2 regions of the Agromyces albus genome follow, and region 2 is predicted to be linked to the other one. Evidence: predicted binding sites of a transcription regulator. Region 2 holds the regulator's gene; the other holds the start of a gene.

Region 1 (6,410 bases), 1.2 Mb from region 2:
CACCATCCAGGAGAACCTCGAGATGGGAATGTTCCAGAAGCCGAAGGGCGTCAAGGAGCGCCTCGAGTACGTCACCGCGATCTTCCCCGAGCTCGGCAAGCGGCTCGGCCAGCGCGCCGGCTCGCTCTCGGGTGGTGAACGTCAGATGGTGGCGATGTCGCGCGCGCTCATGATGGGACCGCACGTGATGCTGCTCGACGAGCCCTCTGCCGGGCTTTCCCCCGTGCGCCAGGACGAGGCCTTCCTTCGTGTGAAGGAGATCAACCGCGCCGGCGTGACCACCATCATGGTCGAGCAGAACGCGCGGCGCTGCCTGCAGATCTGCGACCGCGGCTACGTGCTCGATCAGGGCCGCGACGCCTACACCGGCACGGGGCGCGACCTGTTGAACGACCCGAAGGTGATCGGCCTCTACCTGGGCACGCTCGGCCAGGACTGATCCACCAGTACGAACGGGGGCGGATGCTGCGGCATCCGCCCCCGTTCTGCGTTCGCCCGACCCCAGCACCCGCTCCCCGCTTACCCGCCCTCATGCCTTTCCGCATCACCCGCACATCGGCGGATGAGGCAGTGTCGGCAGACACGCCGGTGGAGGCACCACGAATCGCCGCACAGGTGCGGTTCCTGCCACTTCCGCGACAGCGGCGCGACGGCGTGAACGCCACGGAGAGCTCCCCCGAGCCCGCGAGTCGGTCCCGGGGCGCCTGTGCCCACGCAACGGGCCGGACGCGGGCACGAGAAAGGGCCCAGCCCAAGCCGAGGCCCCATGCGGGCACGAGAAAGGGCCCCGGCCGAAGCCGAGGCCCTTCCAGGCGAGAACCGTACTACTGGATGCGCGAGTACGTGTTGTCGTCGCCGTACTCGTAGATACCGATGGTCGCCTCGGTGGGGTCTCCGTGCTCGTCGAGCGTGATCGGGCCGGACGGGCCGTCCCAGTCGATCTGCGAGCCTTCGGAGAGCGCCGTGAAGGCGTCGCCGAGGTCGGTGACCTTCTCACCGTCGCCGGTGCCACCCGACACCTGACGCAGGTACTTGCCGATGTCAACACCTTCGGTGCTGTTCGCCGCGTACGCCGCAAGGGCGATCAGCACGGTCGCGTCGTACGACTCGGGACCGTAGCTGAAGTCCGCCAGGTCGGGGTCGACGGCGAGGATCCGCTCACGGAAGTCGTCTTCGAGCTCCGGACCGGGCAGCGTGCCCTTCGCGCCGGTGATGAGGCCGGGTGCGAAGTCTGCGCTGTAGTTGGACAGGTTGCCGTCGACGAAGTAGAGCTGGTCGCCGGGGTAGCCCGAGCCGACGAGCGCCGGAACGACGACCTTGGCCTCATCGAAGGTGATGACGGCCACGGCGTCGGGGTTCGCGGCGTTGATCGCCGAGAGCTGCGCGTCGAAGTTCGAGTCACCCGTGTTGAAGAGCTCCTCGGCAACGACTTCGCCGCCTGCCGCCTCGAACGACGCCTTGGTGGCCTCTGCGAGGCCGGTGCCGTACGGGTCGTTCAGGACGAGGAGACCGAGGGTCGAAGCGCCGTCTGCGGCGATCTGGTTGCCGAGCACCTCACCCTGCAGGAGGTCGGACGGCGCAGTACGGAAGTACAGGTCGTTGTCCTCGTACTCGGTGAAGTCGGGCGACGTGTTCGCCGGCGAGAAGTGCACGACACCGGCCGCGGTGATCTGGTCGATGACCGTGAACGACACACCCGACGACGCGGCACCGATGATCGCCGAGACGTCCTGCGAGAGCAGGTCGGTGACGGAGACGGTGGCGATGTCGGTCGTGGTGTCACCGGAGTCGCGGTAGATGACCTCGATGTTGAGGCCCATGTCGGCTTCGTTGATCTCCTGTGCGGCGAGCGCCACACCGGCCTCCTCGGGCGGGCCGAGGAACGCGAGCGTTCCACTCTGCGGAAGGATCGTGCCCACCTTGAGGGTGAGGTCTCGTTCGCCTGCCTCGACGGGCAGGGCGTCGCCGGCGTCGGCCGGCTCTTCCGTCTCGGCCGGCGGCGTGCCACCCGTTGCGCACGCAGAGAGGATGAGGGTGCTGACGCCAGCGATGGCGAGACCCGTCCAGGCTGCGCGAGCCGAGCGCGAGGCCTTGGCCTTCGCGAATACGCTCATGTTGCTCCTTGGGACTGAAGGATTGGTACACAAAGCAGCGTCTGGTGACGCCGTTGTTTGACAGTATTGCGCCCCAATGGCGGAAACAAGTCGCGCCGGTCACAACCGTGTAACACCGCAGGAATCGTTATCTCGCCGACACCTTGCCCGCCGAAAGCGCACAGAATCGGCGTGCAGCGCGACCTCGACGCGCAGAACGCGCGTTGCGGCATCCGCTCGCCTGGGGACCCCTTCGAGCCCCATTCGCGCCTGGATCAGGGCCTGATCCAGACCTCAGATGAGCTCTGTCGGAACGCGTCGCGAGGCACGGACGCCCCTCACGAGGTCGAACGTGAGCACCGCGAGGGCGACCCACACGAGGGCGAATCCGATCCACCGTTCGAGCGGCATCGGCTCTTGCAGCACCGCGACGCCGACGATGAACTGGATGAACGGCGCGAAGTACTGGATGAACCCCATGTAGATGAGCGGCAGCCGGCGCGCCGCGGCCGCGAACAGGAGCAGCGGCACCGCCGTGATGGCTCCGGCGAGCAGCAGCAGCGTCGTGTGCCAGCCGCTCACCGTGCCGATCGTGAGCCCGGTGGTCATCGACACGAACACGAGCTGCACGACGGCGAGCGGCGCGAGCCAGGCGGTCTCGAGGGTGAGCCCGGAGACTGCGTCGACCTTGGGCCCGACGCGCTTCTTGATGAGGCCGTAGAAGCCGAATGAGAACGCGAGCACGAGGGCGATCCACGGCAGCTGCCCGTAGCCGAAGGCGAGCACGACGACGGCGACGATGCTGATGCCGACGGCCACCCACTGCGTCACGTTGAGGCGCTCGCGCAAGACGAGCACGCCGAGGAAGACCGTGACGATGGGATTGATGAAGTAGCCGAGCGCGGCCTCGACGACCTGCCCGGTGAGGGTGGCGTAGACGTAGGTCTGCCAGTTGACGAAGATGAGCACGCCCGCGATGCCCATCGTGAGCACCGCGCGGCGGTCGCGCAGGATGGTCGCGAACGGGCGCCAAGCGCGCGTGACCGTGATGACGAGGGCGCAGAACACCAGCGAGAGCAGCACGCGCCATCCGACGACCTCGAAGGGCCCGGTGGGCGCGAGCGCAATGAAGTAGATGGGGAGGAAGCCCCAGAGACTGTAGGCGCTGATCGCGAAGACGAGTCCGGAGCGGCTCACGCCTGATGCGGGCGTGAGGTTCGCCCCGGCCGAGACATCGGAACGGGTTGACACCGGCTCAGACTACGCCTGACCGCAGACATCCGCCGCCGGGCATACGAAGAGGCCCGGATGCCGCAGGGCATCCGGGCCTCGAACGAATCGTGTCGACTAGCGAACCACGACCGCGAGCACGTCGCGGGCCGAGAGCACGAGCAGGTCGTCGCCGCCGAACTTGACCTCGGTGCCGCCGTACTTGGAGTAGATCACCTTGTCGCCGACTGCGACGTCGAGCGGGATGCGATTGCCGTTGTCATCGATGCGACCGGGGCCCACGGCCACGACCTCGCCCTCTTGGGGCTTCTCCTTGGCAGTGTCGGGGATGACGAGACCTGACGCGGTGGTCTGCTCGGCGTCGACCTGCTTGATGACGATGCGATCCTCGAGCGGCTTGATGGAAACCGACACGTTTGACCTCTTTCTTGACGAAGACTGTTTAGCACCCTCAAAGCGAGAGTGCTAAGACGAGTCTAGGCAGGATTTGGCACTCATGCAACGCGAGTGCCAGCGCACGGATGTGGGTGCTAGCGTGGCCGGGTGGATCGCGCCGAGCTCGTCGAACTGCTCTCTCCAGAGGGCCTCCGGCTCCTCGACGGCCTGCCCGCCTGGGATTCGAAGGCCGACATCGTGAAGACGGTCGCGGGACTGCGCCGCGAGGGGCATCCGTCGGGTCTCGTGGCCACCGTGCTCAGCCAATCGAAGCTGCGTGCGAAGGCCCGTGCGAAGTTCGGCGAGTTCGCCTCGCGCATGCTCTTCACCGAGGCGGGCCTCGAGCAGGCGACGCGGCTCAGGGTCGCCGCCCTGCATGCCGGCCGCTTCTCTCGAGCCGGCATCACGCACGTGGCCGACCTCGGCTGCGGCATCGGCGGCGACGCGCTCGCGATGGCCGCGATCGATCTCGAGGTGACGGCCGCCGAAGCCGACGAGGTCACCGCCGCGATCGCCGCGTACAACCTCACGCCGTTCTCGCGGGTCCAGGTGCTGCACGCACGCGCCGAAGACGTGCCGCTCGGCGGCATCGGCGGCGCCTGGCTCGACCCGGCACGCCGCACGACGACCGGAGGCACCACGAGGCGCATCTCGGATGCCGCCGACTACTCCCCCTCGCTCGACTTCGCGTTCGGCCTCGCCGAGCGGATGCCGGTGGGAGTCAAGCTCGGCCCGGGCACCGACCGCGACGTCATCCCCGCCGAATCCGAGGCGCAGTGGGTCTCGCTCGACGGCGACGTCGTGGAGCTCGGCGTCTGGCTCGGCCAGCTGGCACGCCCGGGCATCCGCCGCGCAGCGCTCGTGATCCGCGGCGACGCCGCCCACGAGCTCACGGCCGCGGCCGACAGCGAGGATGCTCCGACCGGCCCGATCGGCGACTACCTCTACGAGCCCGACGGCTCCGTCATCCGTGCGCGCCTGATCGGCGACCTCGCGCGCGCGAACGGTGCATGGATGGCGAGCGCCGGCATCGCCTACCTCACGGCCGATACACCGTTCGAGTCGCCCTTCGCGCAAGGGTTCCGGGTGCTCGAGCGACTTCCCGCCGACGAGCGGCAGCTGCGCCAGGCCCTGCAGGCGCGCCGCGTCGGCACCCTCGAGATCAAGAAGCGCGGGACCGACGTCGATCCGGCGGCGCTCCGCACGCGGCTGAAGCTGCGCGGCGACGAGTCGGCGACGATCGTGCTCACCCGGGAGCTCGGCCGGCACGTCGCGCTGCTCGTCGAGCGACTCTAGCGACGCGAGCGGCTCGAGCGACGCGCGCGGTCGGCTCAGGTGTGGGTGGCTCAGGCGGGCAGCGCGCCGAACACGATCGCGTAGTAGCCGATCCACACCGCTGAGAACACGAGGCCCGCGAGACCCGTGCCGATGCCGACGAACGCGAGCGTGCGGCCCTTCTCCTCGCGGCGCAGGCCCAGCACGCCGAAGATGATCGCGGCGATGGACAGCGGCAGCATCCATCCGACGAACAGCGATGCGATGGCCCCCATCGTGCCGACGACGGCCGCGATCCAGCTGTACACCCTGCGCTGGGTCGCCTCCTCGACAGCATCGGCCACGTCGCCGCCGGGCCGGTGCACGATGAGGAGCTGGCCGGTCGAGAGCGATTGCAACTGCCCGGTGTCGAAGGGCACCTCGAACTCGCGCACGGTCGGGTCGACACGGAAGGTCGGCTCGGCCGGCTGGTACGGCGCGAGCGGATCTCCCGGTTCGAAGCGATCGGGGGCCCCGCCCTCAGGCGAAACCCCCTCACGCTCGGTCATGAGTGCCTCATCAGTACGTGTAGTCCATCGTTCCTACGGTCGCGGCGAGGATGCCCCACAGCAGCAGTGAAAGCAGGCCGATGGCGATTCCGACGAATCCGAGGATGATGCCGGTGAGCCACATGCCCTTGGCCGCCGGCTCCTTCCGCTTGCCGATGAAGCCGAGCACCACGGCAGCCGCAGGGATGAACAGTTGCATGATGCCACCGACGAACGGGATGAAGACCACGAAGAAGCCCACGAGGCCGATGATGCCGGCGATCAGCGAGATGAGGCTGAACACGGGCGTCGGCTTGCTGGGCGTCGTGCCGTACGCGGGCGCCGCGTAGCCGGGCTGTGCCGGTGCGCCGTATGCGGGGGCGGCGGGCGGCTGGTCGGACGGCATCCCGTAGCCGGCAGCGGGCGGCGGAGGCGGCGGCGGCGTGGCCGAGCCGTAGCTCGGCGGCTCCGGCGGAGCCGGAGGAGCGGGCGGCTCAGGCGCTGCGGGCGGCTCGGGAGCCGACGGCACCTCGGGCTCGCTGGCGAACGGCTCGGCCGTGGCGCCGGCCTCGTCGGCCGAGAGCGGCGACTCGGGCGCGGCCGCCACTTCGGGCTCCTCGGGTGTCTTGGGCACCTTGGGAACGTCGTCGGGTCTGTTCGGATCACTCATTGGCATTCGCCCTTCTTCGTGGTCGTGTTCTGCTGGCACGCGCTCAGTACGTCGTGACAACACCGGTGGAGTAGAGGGCGGCGAGCCCCGCGATCACGACGATGACGACGATGATCGAGAGCACGATGCCGATGTAGCCGATGATGAGGCCGGCGAGCGCGAGGCCGCGGCCCTGTTCGC
Region 2 (6,410 bases):
TCTGCCGGGTGCGCTGCGGCTACTGCGACTTCAACACGTATACGGCCGGTGAGCTACGCGGTGCAAAGCAAGCCGACTACGCCGACCACGCCATCGGCGAGATCCGGATGTCGCGGCGAATGCTCGAGGCATCCGACGTGCCCGACCGCACCGCGCAGACGGTCTTCTTCGGCGGCGGAACGCCGACCCTGCTCCCTGCCGACGACCTCGTGCGCATGCTCGGCGCCGTTCGCGACGAGTTCGGCTTCGCAGCCGGCGTCGAGGTGACGACCGAAGCCAATCCAGATTCGGTGGGGCCCGACGACCTGCGGCGCCTCGCCGACGGCGGATTCACCCGTGTCTCGTTCGGCATGCAATCCGCCGTGCCCCACGTGCTCGCGGCGCTCGACCGCACCCACGACCCAGCACGCGTGCCGCTCGTGGTCGACTGGGCGCGAGATGCCGGGCTCGACGTGAGCCTCGACCTCATCTACGGCACGCCGGGGGAGTCGCTCGACGATTGGCGGCGAAGCCTGGAGTCCGCCATCGGGCAACAACCAGACCACCTGAGCGCGTATGCGCTCATCGTCGAGCAAGGCACGAAGCTCGCGAGGCAGATCCGCCGCGGCGAGCTCGCAACGCCCGACGACGACCTCGAGGCCGACATGTACGAGCTCGCCGAAGACCTGCTCGGTGCAGCGGGCTACGAGTGGTACGAGGTGAGCAACTGGGCGACCGCGCCCGCGCACCGTTCACGGCACAACCTCGGCTACTGGCGCAGTGACGACTGGTGGGGCGTCGGCCCCGGTGCGCACAGCCACGTGGGCGGCGTGCGCTGGTGGAACGCGAAGCATCCGGCGGCGTATGCCGAACGTGTTGCCGCCGGGGTGTCGCCGGCGGTCGGCCGCGAGGTGCTCGACGCGTCGACGCGAGAGACCGAGCGGGTTCTGCTCGGCACCCGCATCCGCGAGGGGATCGACCTCGGCTCGCTGCGCCCCGAAGGACGCACGGCGGTCGCCGGTCTCATCGCCGACGGGCTCGTTGATGCGAGAACCGCCCTCTCGGGTGGGCTCGTGCTCACGATGAGAGGGCGGCTGCTCGCCGACGCCGTGGTCAGGCGCCTGCTCGAGGTGTGATGCCGTTCAGCTCACGAACTTGATCGAGAGCGGGTACGAGTACGGCTGGCCCTGGTTCGCCTTCACGGCGGCGATGATGCTGAAGACGATGATCAGGACGCCGATCGCCGCCATCAGCAGGAAGCCGATGAGGATGATCGTGAGGATCGAGCTGACGATCATCGCGATGGTCATCGTGATCTGGAAGTTCAGCGCCGTCGCGGTGTGCGCGCGCACGAACGGTCCGCGATCCTTCAGCACGAGGTAGCCGACGAGTGCGGGGATGAACCCGAAGAAGATGCCGCCGAGGTGGATGAGCATCGACCACAGCTTCTCGTCGGCTGGGTTCAGCTGATTGGTCTGCTCGTAGGGGCTCGATGGCGGCGGCGGTGTTGCGTCGGACATGTAGTGCGTCTCCTAGGTCGTGTCGCCGAAGGGCGGTACTCGGTCGATCTCATGCTGGCACAGACAAGCGCGCCGGGGGCGGATTTCGCCTTCCCCGGCGCGCTCGTCGGCCGCGTGGTGACGAGCGTCTACTTGATGAGACCTACTTGATGAGACGCACGGAGAACGGGTAACGGTAGTGCTTGCCGTCCTTCGCCTGGAGGAACGCGATGATCGAGAACACGACGCCCAGGATCCACACGACCCAGGCGAGCAGCGACAGCACGCTGCCGAGGCCGAAGGTGACGACGGTCACGAGCGCCGTGACGATCCAGACCGCGATGTACGCGAAGACCAGCGTGATCTGGAAGTTCAGCGCCTCCTTGCCCTCGGTGTTCGTGAACGTGCCACGATCCTTGAACACGAGCCAGATGATGAGCGACGGCAGGAATCCGAGGACTCCACCGAGGTGTGCGAATGAACCCCACTGGATGTCCTGCTCAGGCGACAGTGGCGCGGCAGCGACCGGCTGCGGAGCTGCAGGCTGCTGCGGCGGCGGGACGTTGGGGTCGGGAGTCTGAGCATTGGGGTCGGTCATGAGCGTGCCTTTCGAAGGTTCTCTGATGAACCGCGACTGTGAAGGAGATTCGCAGCCAGTGGTGACGCGCGGATTACCCATACGGTAGCGCCGACACCCGCGGGCTGGCAACGACTACGGCACGGATGTCGCGATATGATTGGCACTCAGGGAGAACGAGTGCTAAGCCGGTGCATGGAAAGCGAGGGTCATGGTCTCCGAACGGAGTCTCGCGGTGCTCCGCGCGATCGTGCAGGACTACGTGGCGTCACGCGAGCCCGTGGGCTCGAAGACGATCGTCGAACGCCATGCGTTCGGCGTCTCCGCCGCGACGATCCGCAATGACATGGCGCTCCTCGAAGAGGAGGAGCTCATCGCGGCGCCGCACACGTCGTCGGGCAGAATCCCCACCGACAAGGGCTACCGCGTCTTCGTCGACCAGCTGACCGACGTGCGTCCGCTGACCCAGGCGCAACGGCAGGCGATCGAGACCTTCCTCGGCGAGTCGAGCGACCTCGACGAACTCCTCGCACGCACCGTGCGGCTGATCGCCCAGCTCACGAAGCAACTCGCCGTGGTGCAGTACCCGAGCTTCACGAGCGCCCGCGTGCGGCACGTCGAGCTCGTCTCGCTCGCGCCGAACCGGGTGCTCTGCGTCCTCATCGCCGACTCCGGCCAGGTCGAACAGCGACTCGTCGAGCTCGAGCAGCCCGTCGACGAAGACACCCTCGCCGACTTGCGCGTGCGCCTCAACGACATCGCTGCGGGCGAGACGATGGCGGATGCCGCGATCGCCCTCTCGGGCGAGGTCCGCTCCGCCGATCGCCGTCACGCCGCAGTGATGCACACGCTCGCCGCGACGCTCGCCGAGCAGGCGCGCGTCCAGCGCACCGACCGGCTCGTCGTCGCCGGTGCCGCGAACCTCGTGCGAACCGAGCAGGACTTCGCGGGATCGATCCTCGGTGTCATCGAGGCGATCGAGGAGCAGGTCGTGCTCCTGAAGCTCTTCGGCGAGATGGCCACCGACGAGCACGGCGTCGCCGTGCGGATCGGGCGTGAGAACGCCTCCTTCGGCCTCGGGGAGACCTCGGTCGTCACGAGCGCGTTCGAGATCCCCGGGCGCGACATCTCCCGGCTCGGGGTCGTGGGGCCGACCCGAATGGACTACTCCAACAGCATGGCGGCGGTTCGCGCCGTGGCACGCTACCTCTCCCGCACCCTCGGCGAGAGCTGAACCCCGTCATTCGCCGCGACACCGGCGCATTGCATCCGGCAACCGAAAGGACAAGCCCTCCGTGGCCGACCACTACGAGGTCCTCGGCGTCGCACACGACGCCACTCCCGACGAGATCAAGAAGGCGTATCGGCGCCTCGCCCGAGAGCTCCACCCCGACGTGAATCCCGGAGCCGAGGCATCCGAGCGATTCAAATCGGTAACGCACGCCTACGACGTGCTGAGCGACCCCAAGCAGCGCCAGCAGTACGACCTGGGCGGGCAGGGCGGCTTCAGCGGGCAGGGCTTCGGCGGGTTCGGCGACATCTTCGAGACGTTCTTCGGTGCCGGCCAGGCCACTCGCGGGCCGCGGTCGCGACGCGAGCGCGGGCAGGATGCGCTCATCCGGGTGGAGGTCGGGCTCGAAGAGGTCATCTTCGGCACCCACCGCGACATCGAGGTCGACACCGCGATCACGTGCGGCACGTGCCACGGCAGCTGCTGCCAACCGGGCACCTCGCCCGTCACGTGCGACATCTGCCACGGCACCGGCTCGATCCAGCGCTCGGTGCGCTCGCTGCTCGGCAACGTCATGACGTCGAGCCCCTGCGGCACCTGCCGGGGCTACGGCACCGTGATCGCCACGCCGTGCATCACGTGCCAGGGCCAGGGTCGCGTGCGTGCCCGGCGAACCGTGCCCGTCGACATCCCCGCCGGCGTCGACACGGGTGTTCGCCTGCAGATGCCCGGCTCAGGGGAGGCCGGACCTGCCGGCGGCCCCAACGGCGATCTCTACCTCGAGATCAAGGTCAAGAACCACGAGGTCTTCAGCCGCAACGGCGATGACCTCCTGTGCTTCCTCGAGGTGGCGATGACCGACGCGATCCTCGGCACGAGCACGACGATCCCCGCGCTCGACGGAGACGTCGACGTAGAACTCAGGGCGGGGCTGCAGAGCGGCGAGATCCTCACCGTGAAAGACCGCGGCGTCACGAAGCTCCGCGGCACCGGACGCGGCGACCTGAAGATCGGCGTGCAGGTCGTGACCCCGACGAAGCTCTCGACGAAGGAACGCGATCTCATCCAGCAGTTCGCCGCCTCGAAGAAATCGCACGGGCCCGAGCTCGGACACTTCCAGCAGGGGCTCTTCGCGCGCCTCCGCGACCGGTTCCTCGGCTAGGCCGGCGTGAGCAGCCTGTACCTCGACGAATCGCTCGAACTCGGCGCCGTCACACCGGGTGCGACCGTCGAGCTCTCCGGCGACGAGGCGCGGCACGCGGTGACCGTGGCACGTGTTCGCACCGGTGAGCGCATCGCGATCGGCGACGGCCGCGGCATCCTCGTGCGCGGCGTGGTCGTCTCCACCGGGGCCCGCGAACTCGCGCTCGAGGTCGAAGAGGTGCTCGTCGAAGAACCCCCCGAGACGCGGATCACGCTCGTGCAGGCGCTCGCGAAGGGCGATCGCGACGAGCTCGCCGTGCAAGCGGCGACCGAGCTGGGCGTCGACGCGGTCGTTCCGTGGGCGGCCGCCCGATCGGTGTCGCGCTGGGAGGGCCCGAAGGCCGAGAAGGGGCGCCAGCGCTGGGCGAGCATCGTTCGCGAGGCGGTGAAGCAGTCGATCAGGGCCTGGCTTCCGCCGGTTGCGCCGGTCACGACGACGGGCGACCTCGCCGGTCTGCTGCAGGGCACGCGGATGCTGCTGCTCGAACCCACGGCGACGACACCCATCACCGACATCCGGCCCGACGGTCGCGACCTCGCGCTCGTCGTCGGGCCCGAGGGCGGCATCGCGCCGCCCGAGCACGAGCGACTCGTGGCGGCCGGCGCGGAGCCGGTGCGACTCGGGGCATCCGTCTTGCGCACGTCGACGGCCGGACCGGCCGCGATCGCCGTGCTCAACGCTGCGCTCGGGCGGTGGTGAGCCATCGATCGCTACGATGGTGGCATGAGCGACTCCGGTGCACGGCCCTCCCTCTTCGAGCGGATCGCCACTCGTGAGATTCCCGCGCGCATCGTGCTCGAGACCGAGCGCGTGATCGCGTTCCACGACATCGCGCCCAAGGCGCCGGTGCACGTCGTCGTGACGCCGAAGGCCGGCGACTACCGCGACGTCGTCGAACTCGCAGCCGGAGACCCCGGCCTCCTCGCGGAACTCGTCGCCGCAGCGCACGAGGTCGCGGATTCGCTCGCCGACGGCCAGTTCCGACTCGTCTTCAATACCGGGCCCGACGCCGGCCAGACCGTCTTCCACGTGCACGCACATGTGCTCGGCGGAGGGCTCGAGGAGACTTCGCTTGGCGACTGATCCGATCGGCCAGGGCGCCGCGCCGCAGCCCGCGCGCGACGATGAAGAGCGCCTCACCATCGACGGCATCGCCATGGTGCGCCTCCTCGGCCCGCAGGATCGCCTGCTCTCGAGCATCGAGCGCGAGAACCCCGGCGTCGAAGTGCACGTGCGCGGCAACGAGATCGCGATCCGCGGCGACGTCGACGGTCGCACGCGCGTGCGCCGACTCATCGAAGAACTCCTGGCGCTCGTTCGCAACGGCCAGGATCCGACACCCACCGAAGTGAGGAGTTCGGCCCGAATGCTCGAAGCCGATCCCAATGCCAAGCCGTCCGAGATGCTCGGGCAGGTCATCGTGTCGAGTCGCGGAAAGACCATCCGACCGAAGACCGAGGGCCAGCGGCAATACGTCGACGCGATCGACGAGCACACGATCGTCTTCGGCATCGGTCCGGCCGGCACGGGCAAGACGTATCTCGCGATGGCGAAGGCCGTGCAGGCGCTGCAGCGCAAAGAGGTCAGTCGGATCATCCTCACCCGCCCCGCCGTCGAGGCGGGGGAGCGCCTCGGCTTCCTGCCGGGCACGCTCACCGACAAGATCGATCCTTACCTCCGCCCGCTCTACGACGCGCTCAACGAGATGATGGATCCCGAGCTCGTGCCGAAGCTGCTCGCCGCGGGCACGGTCGAGGTCGCTCCGCTCGCCTACATGCGCGGCCGCACCCTCAACGACTCGTTCGTCGTGCTCGACGAGGCGCAGAACACCACGCCCGAGCAGATGAAGATGTTCCTCACCCGTCTCGGGTTCGGGTCGCGCATGGTCGTCACCGGCGACATCACCCAGGTCGACCTCCC

What was found. The regulator HrcA, encoded in region 2, represses chaperone genes, less so after heat shock. The targets are predictions, from matches to a motif close to TTNGCACTCGNNNNNNNCGAGTGCNAA.
Region 1: a site for HrcA is predicted at 3,811-3,837, ahead of groES (co-chaperone GroES). Genes of this name have one in related genera too.

Annotation. Positions count from the first base shown of each region.
Region 1 is NZ_JAUSWX010000001.1:2,725,474-2,731,883, forward strand. It holds gene QFZ29_RS12755 (ABC transporter ATP-binding protein) at 1-439, shown strand, start outside; gene QFZ29_RS12760 (ABC transporter substrate-binding protein) at 825-2,114, opposite strand; gene rarD (EamA family transporter RarD) at 2,388-3,344, opposite strand; gene groES (co-chaperone GroES) at 3,441-3,737, opposite strand; gene QFZ29_RS12775 (class I SAM-dependent methyltransferase) at 3,867-5,054, shown strand; gene QFZ29_RS12780 (DUF4190 domain-containing protein) at 5,105-5,581, opposite strand; gene QFZ29_RS12785 (DUF4190 domain-containing protein) at 5,592-6,230, opposite strand; gene QFZ29_RS12790 (DUF4190 domain-containing protein) at 6,274-6,410, opposite strand, start outside.
Region 2 is NZ_JAUSWX010000001.1:1,491,976-1,498,385, forward strand. It holds gene hemW (radical SAM family heme chaperone HemW) at 1-1,115, shown strand, start outside; gene QFZ29_RS06985 (DUF4870 domain-containing protein) at 1,122-1,499, opposite strand; gene QFZ29_RS06990 (DUF4870 domain-containing protein) at 1,642-2,076, opposite strand; gene hrcA (heat-inducible transcriptional repressor HrcA) at 2,267-3,289, shown strand; gene dnaJ (molecular chaperone DnaJ) at 3,351-4,448, shown strand; gene QFZ29_RS07005 (16S rRNA (uracil(1498)-N(3))-methyltransferase) at 4,455-5,189, shown strand; gene QFZ29_RS07010 (histidine triad nucleotide-binding protein) at 5,214-5,573, shown strand; gene QFZ29_RS07015 (PhoH family protein) at 5,647-6,410, shown strand, end outside.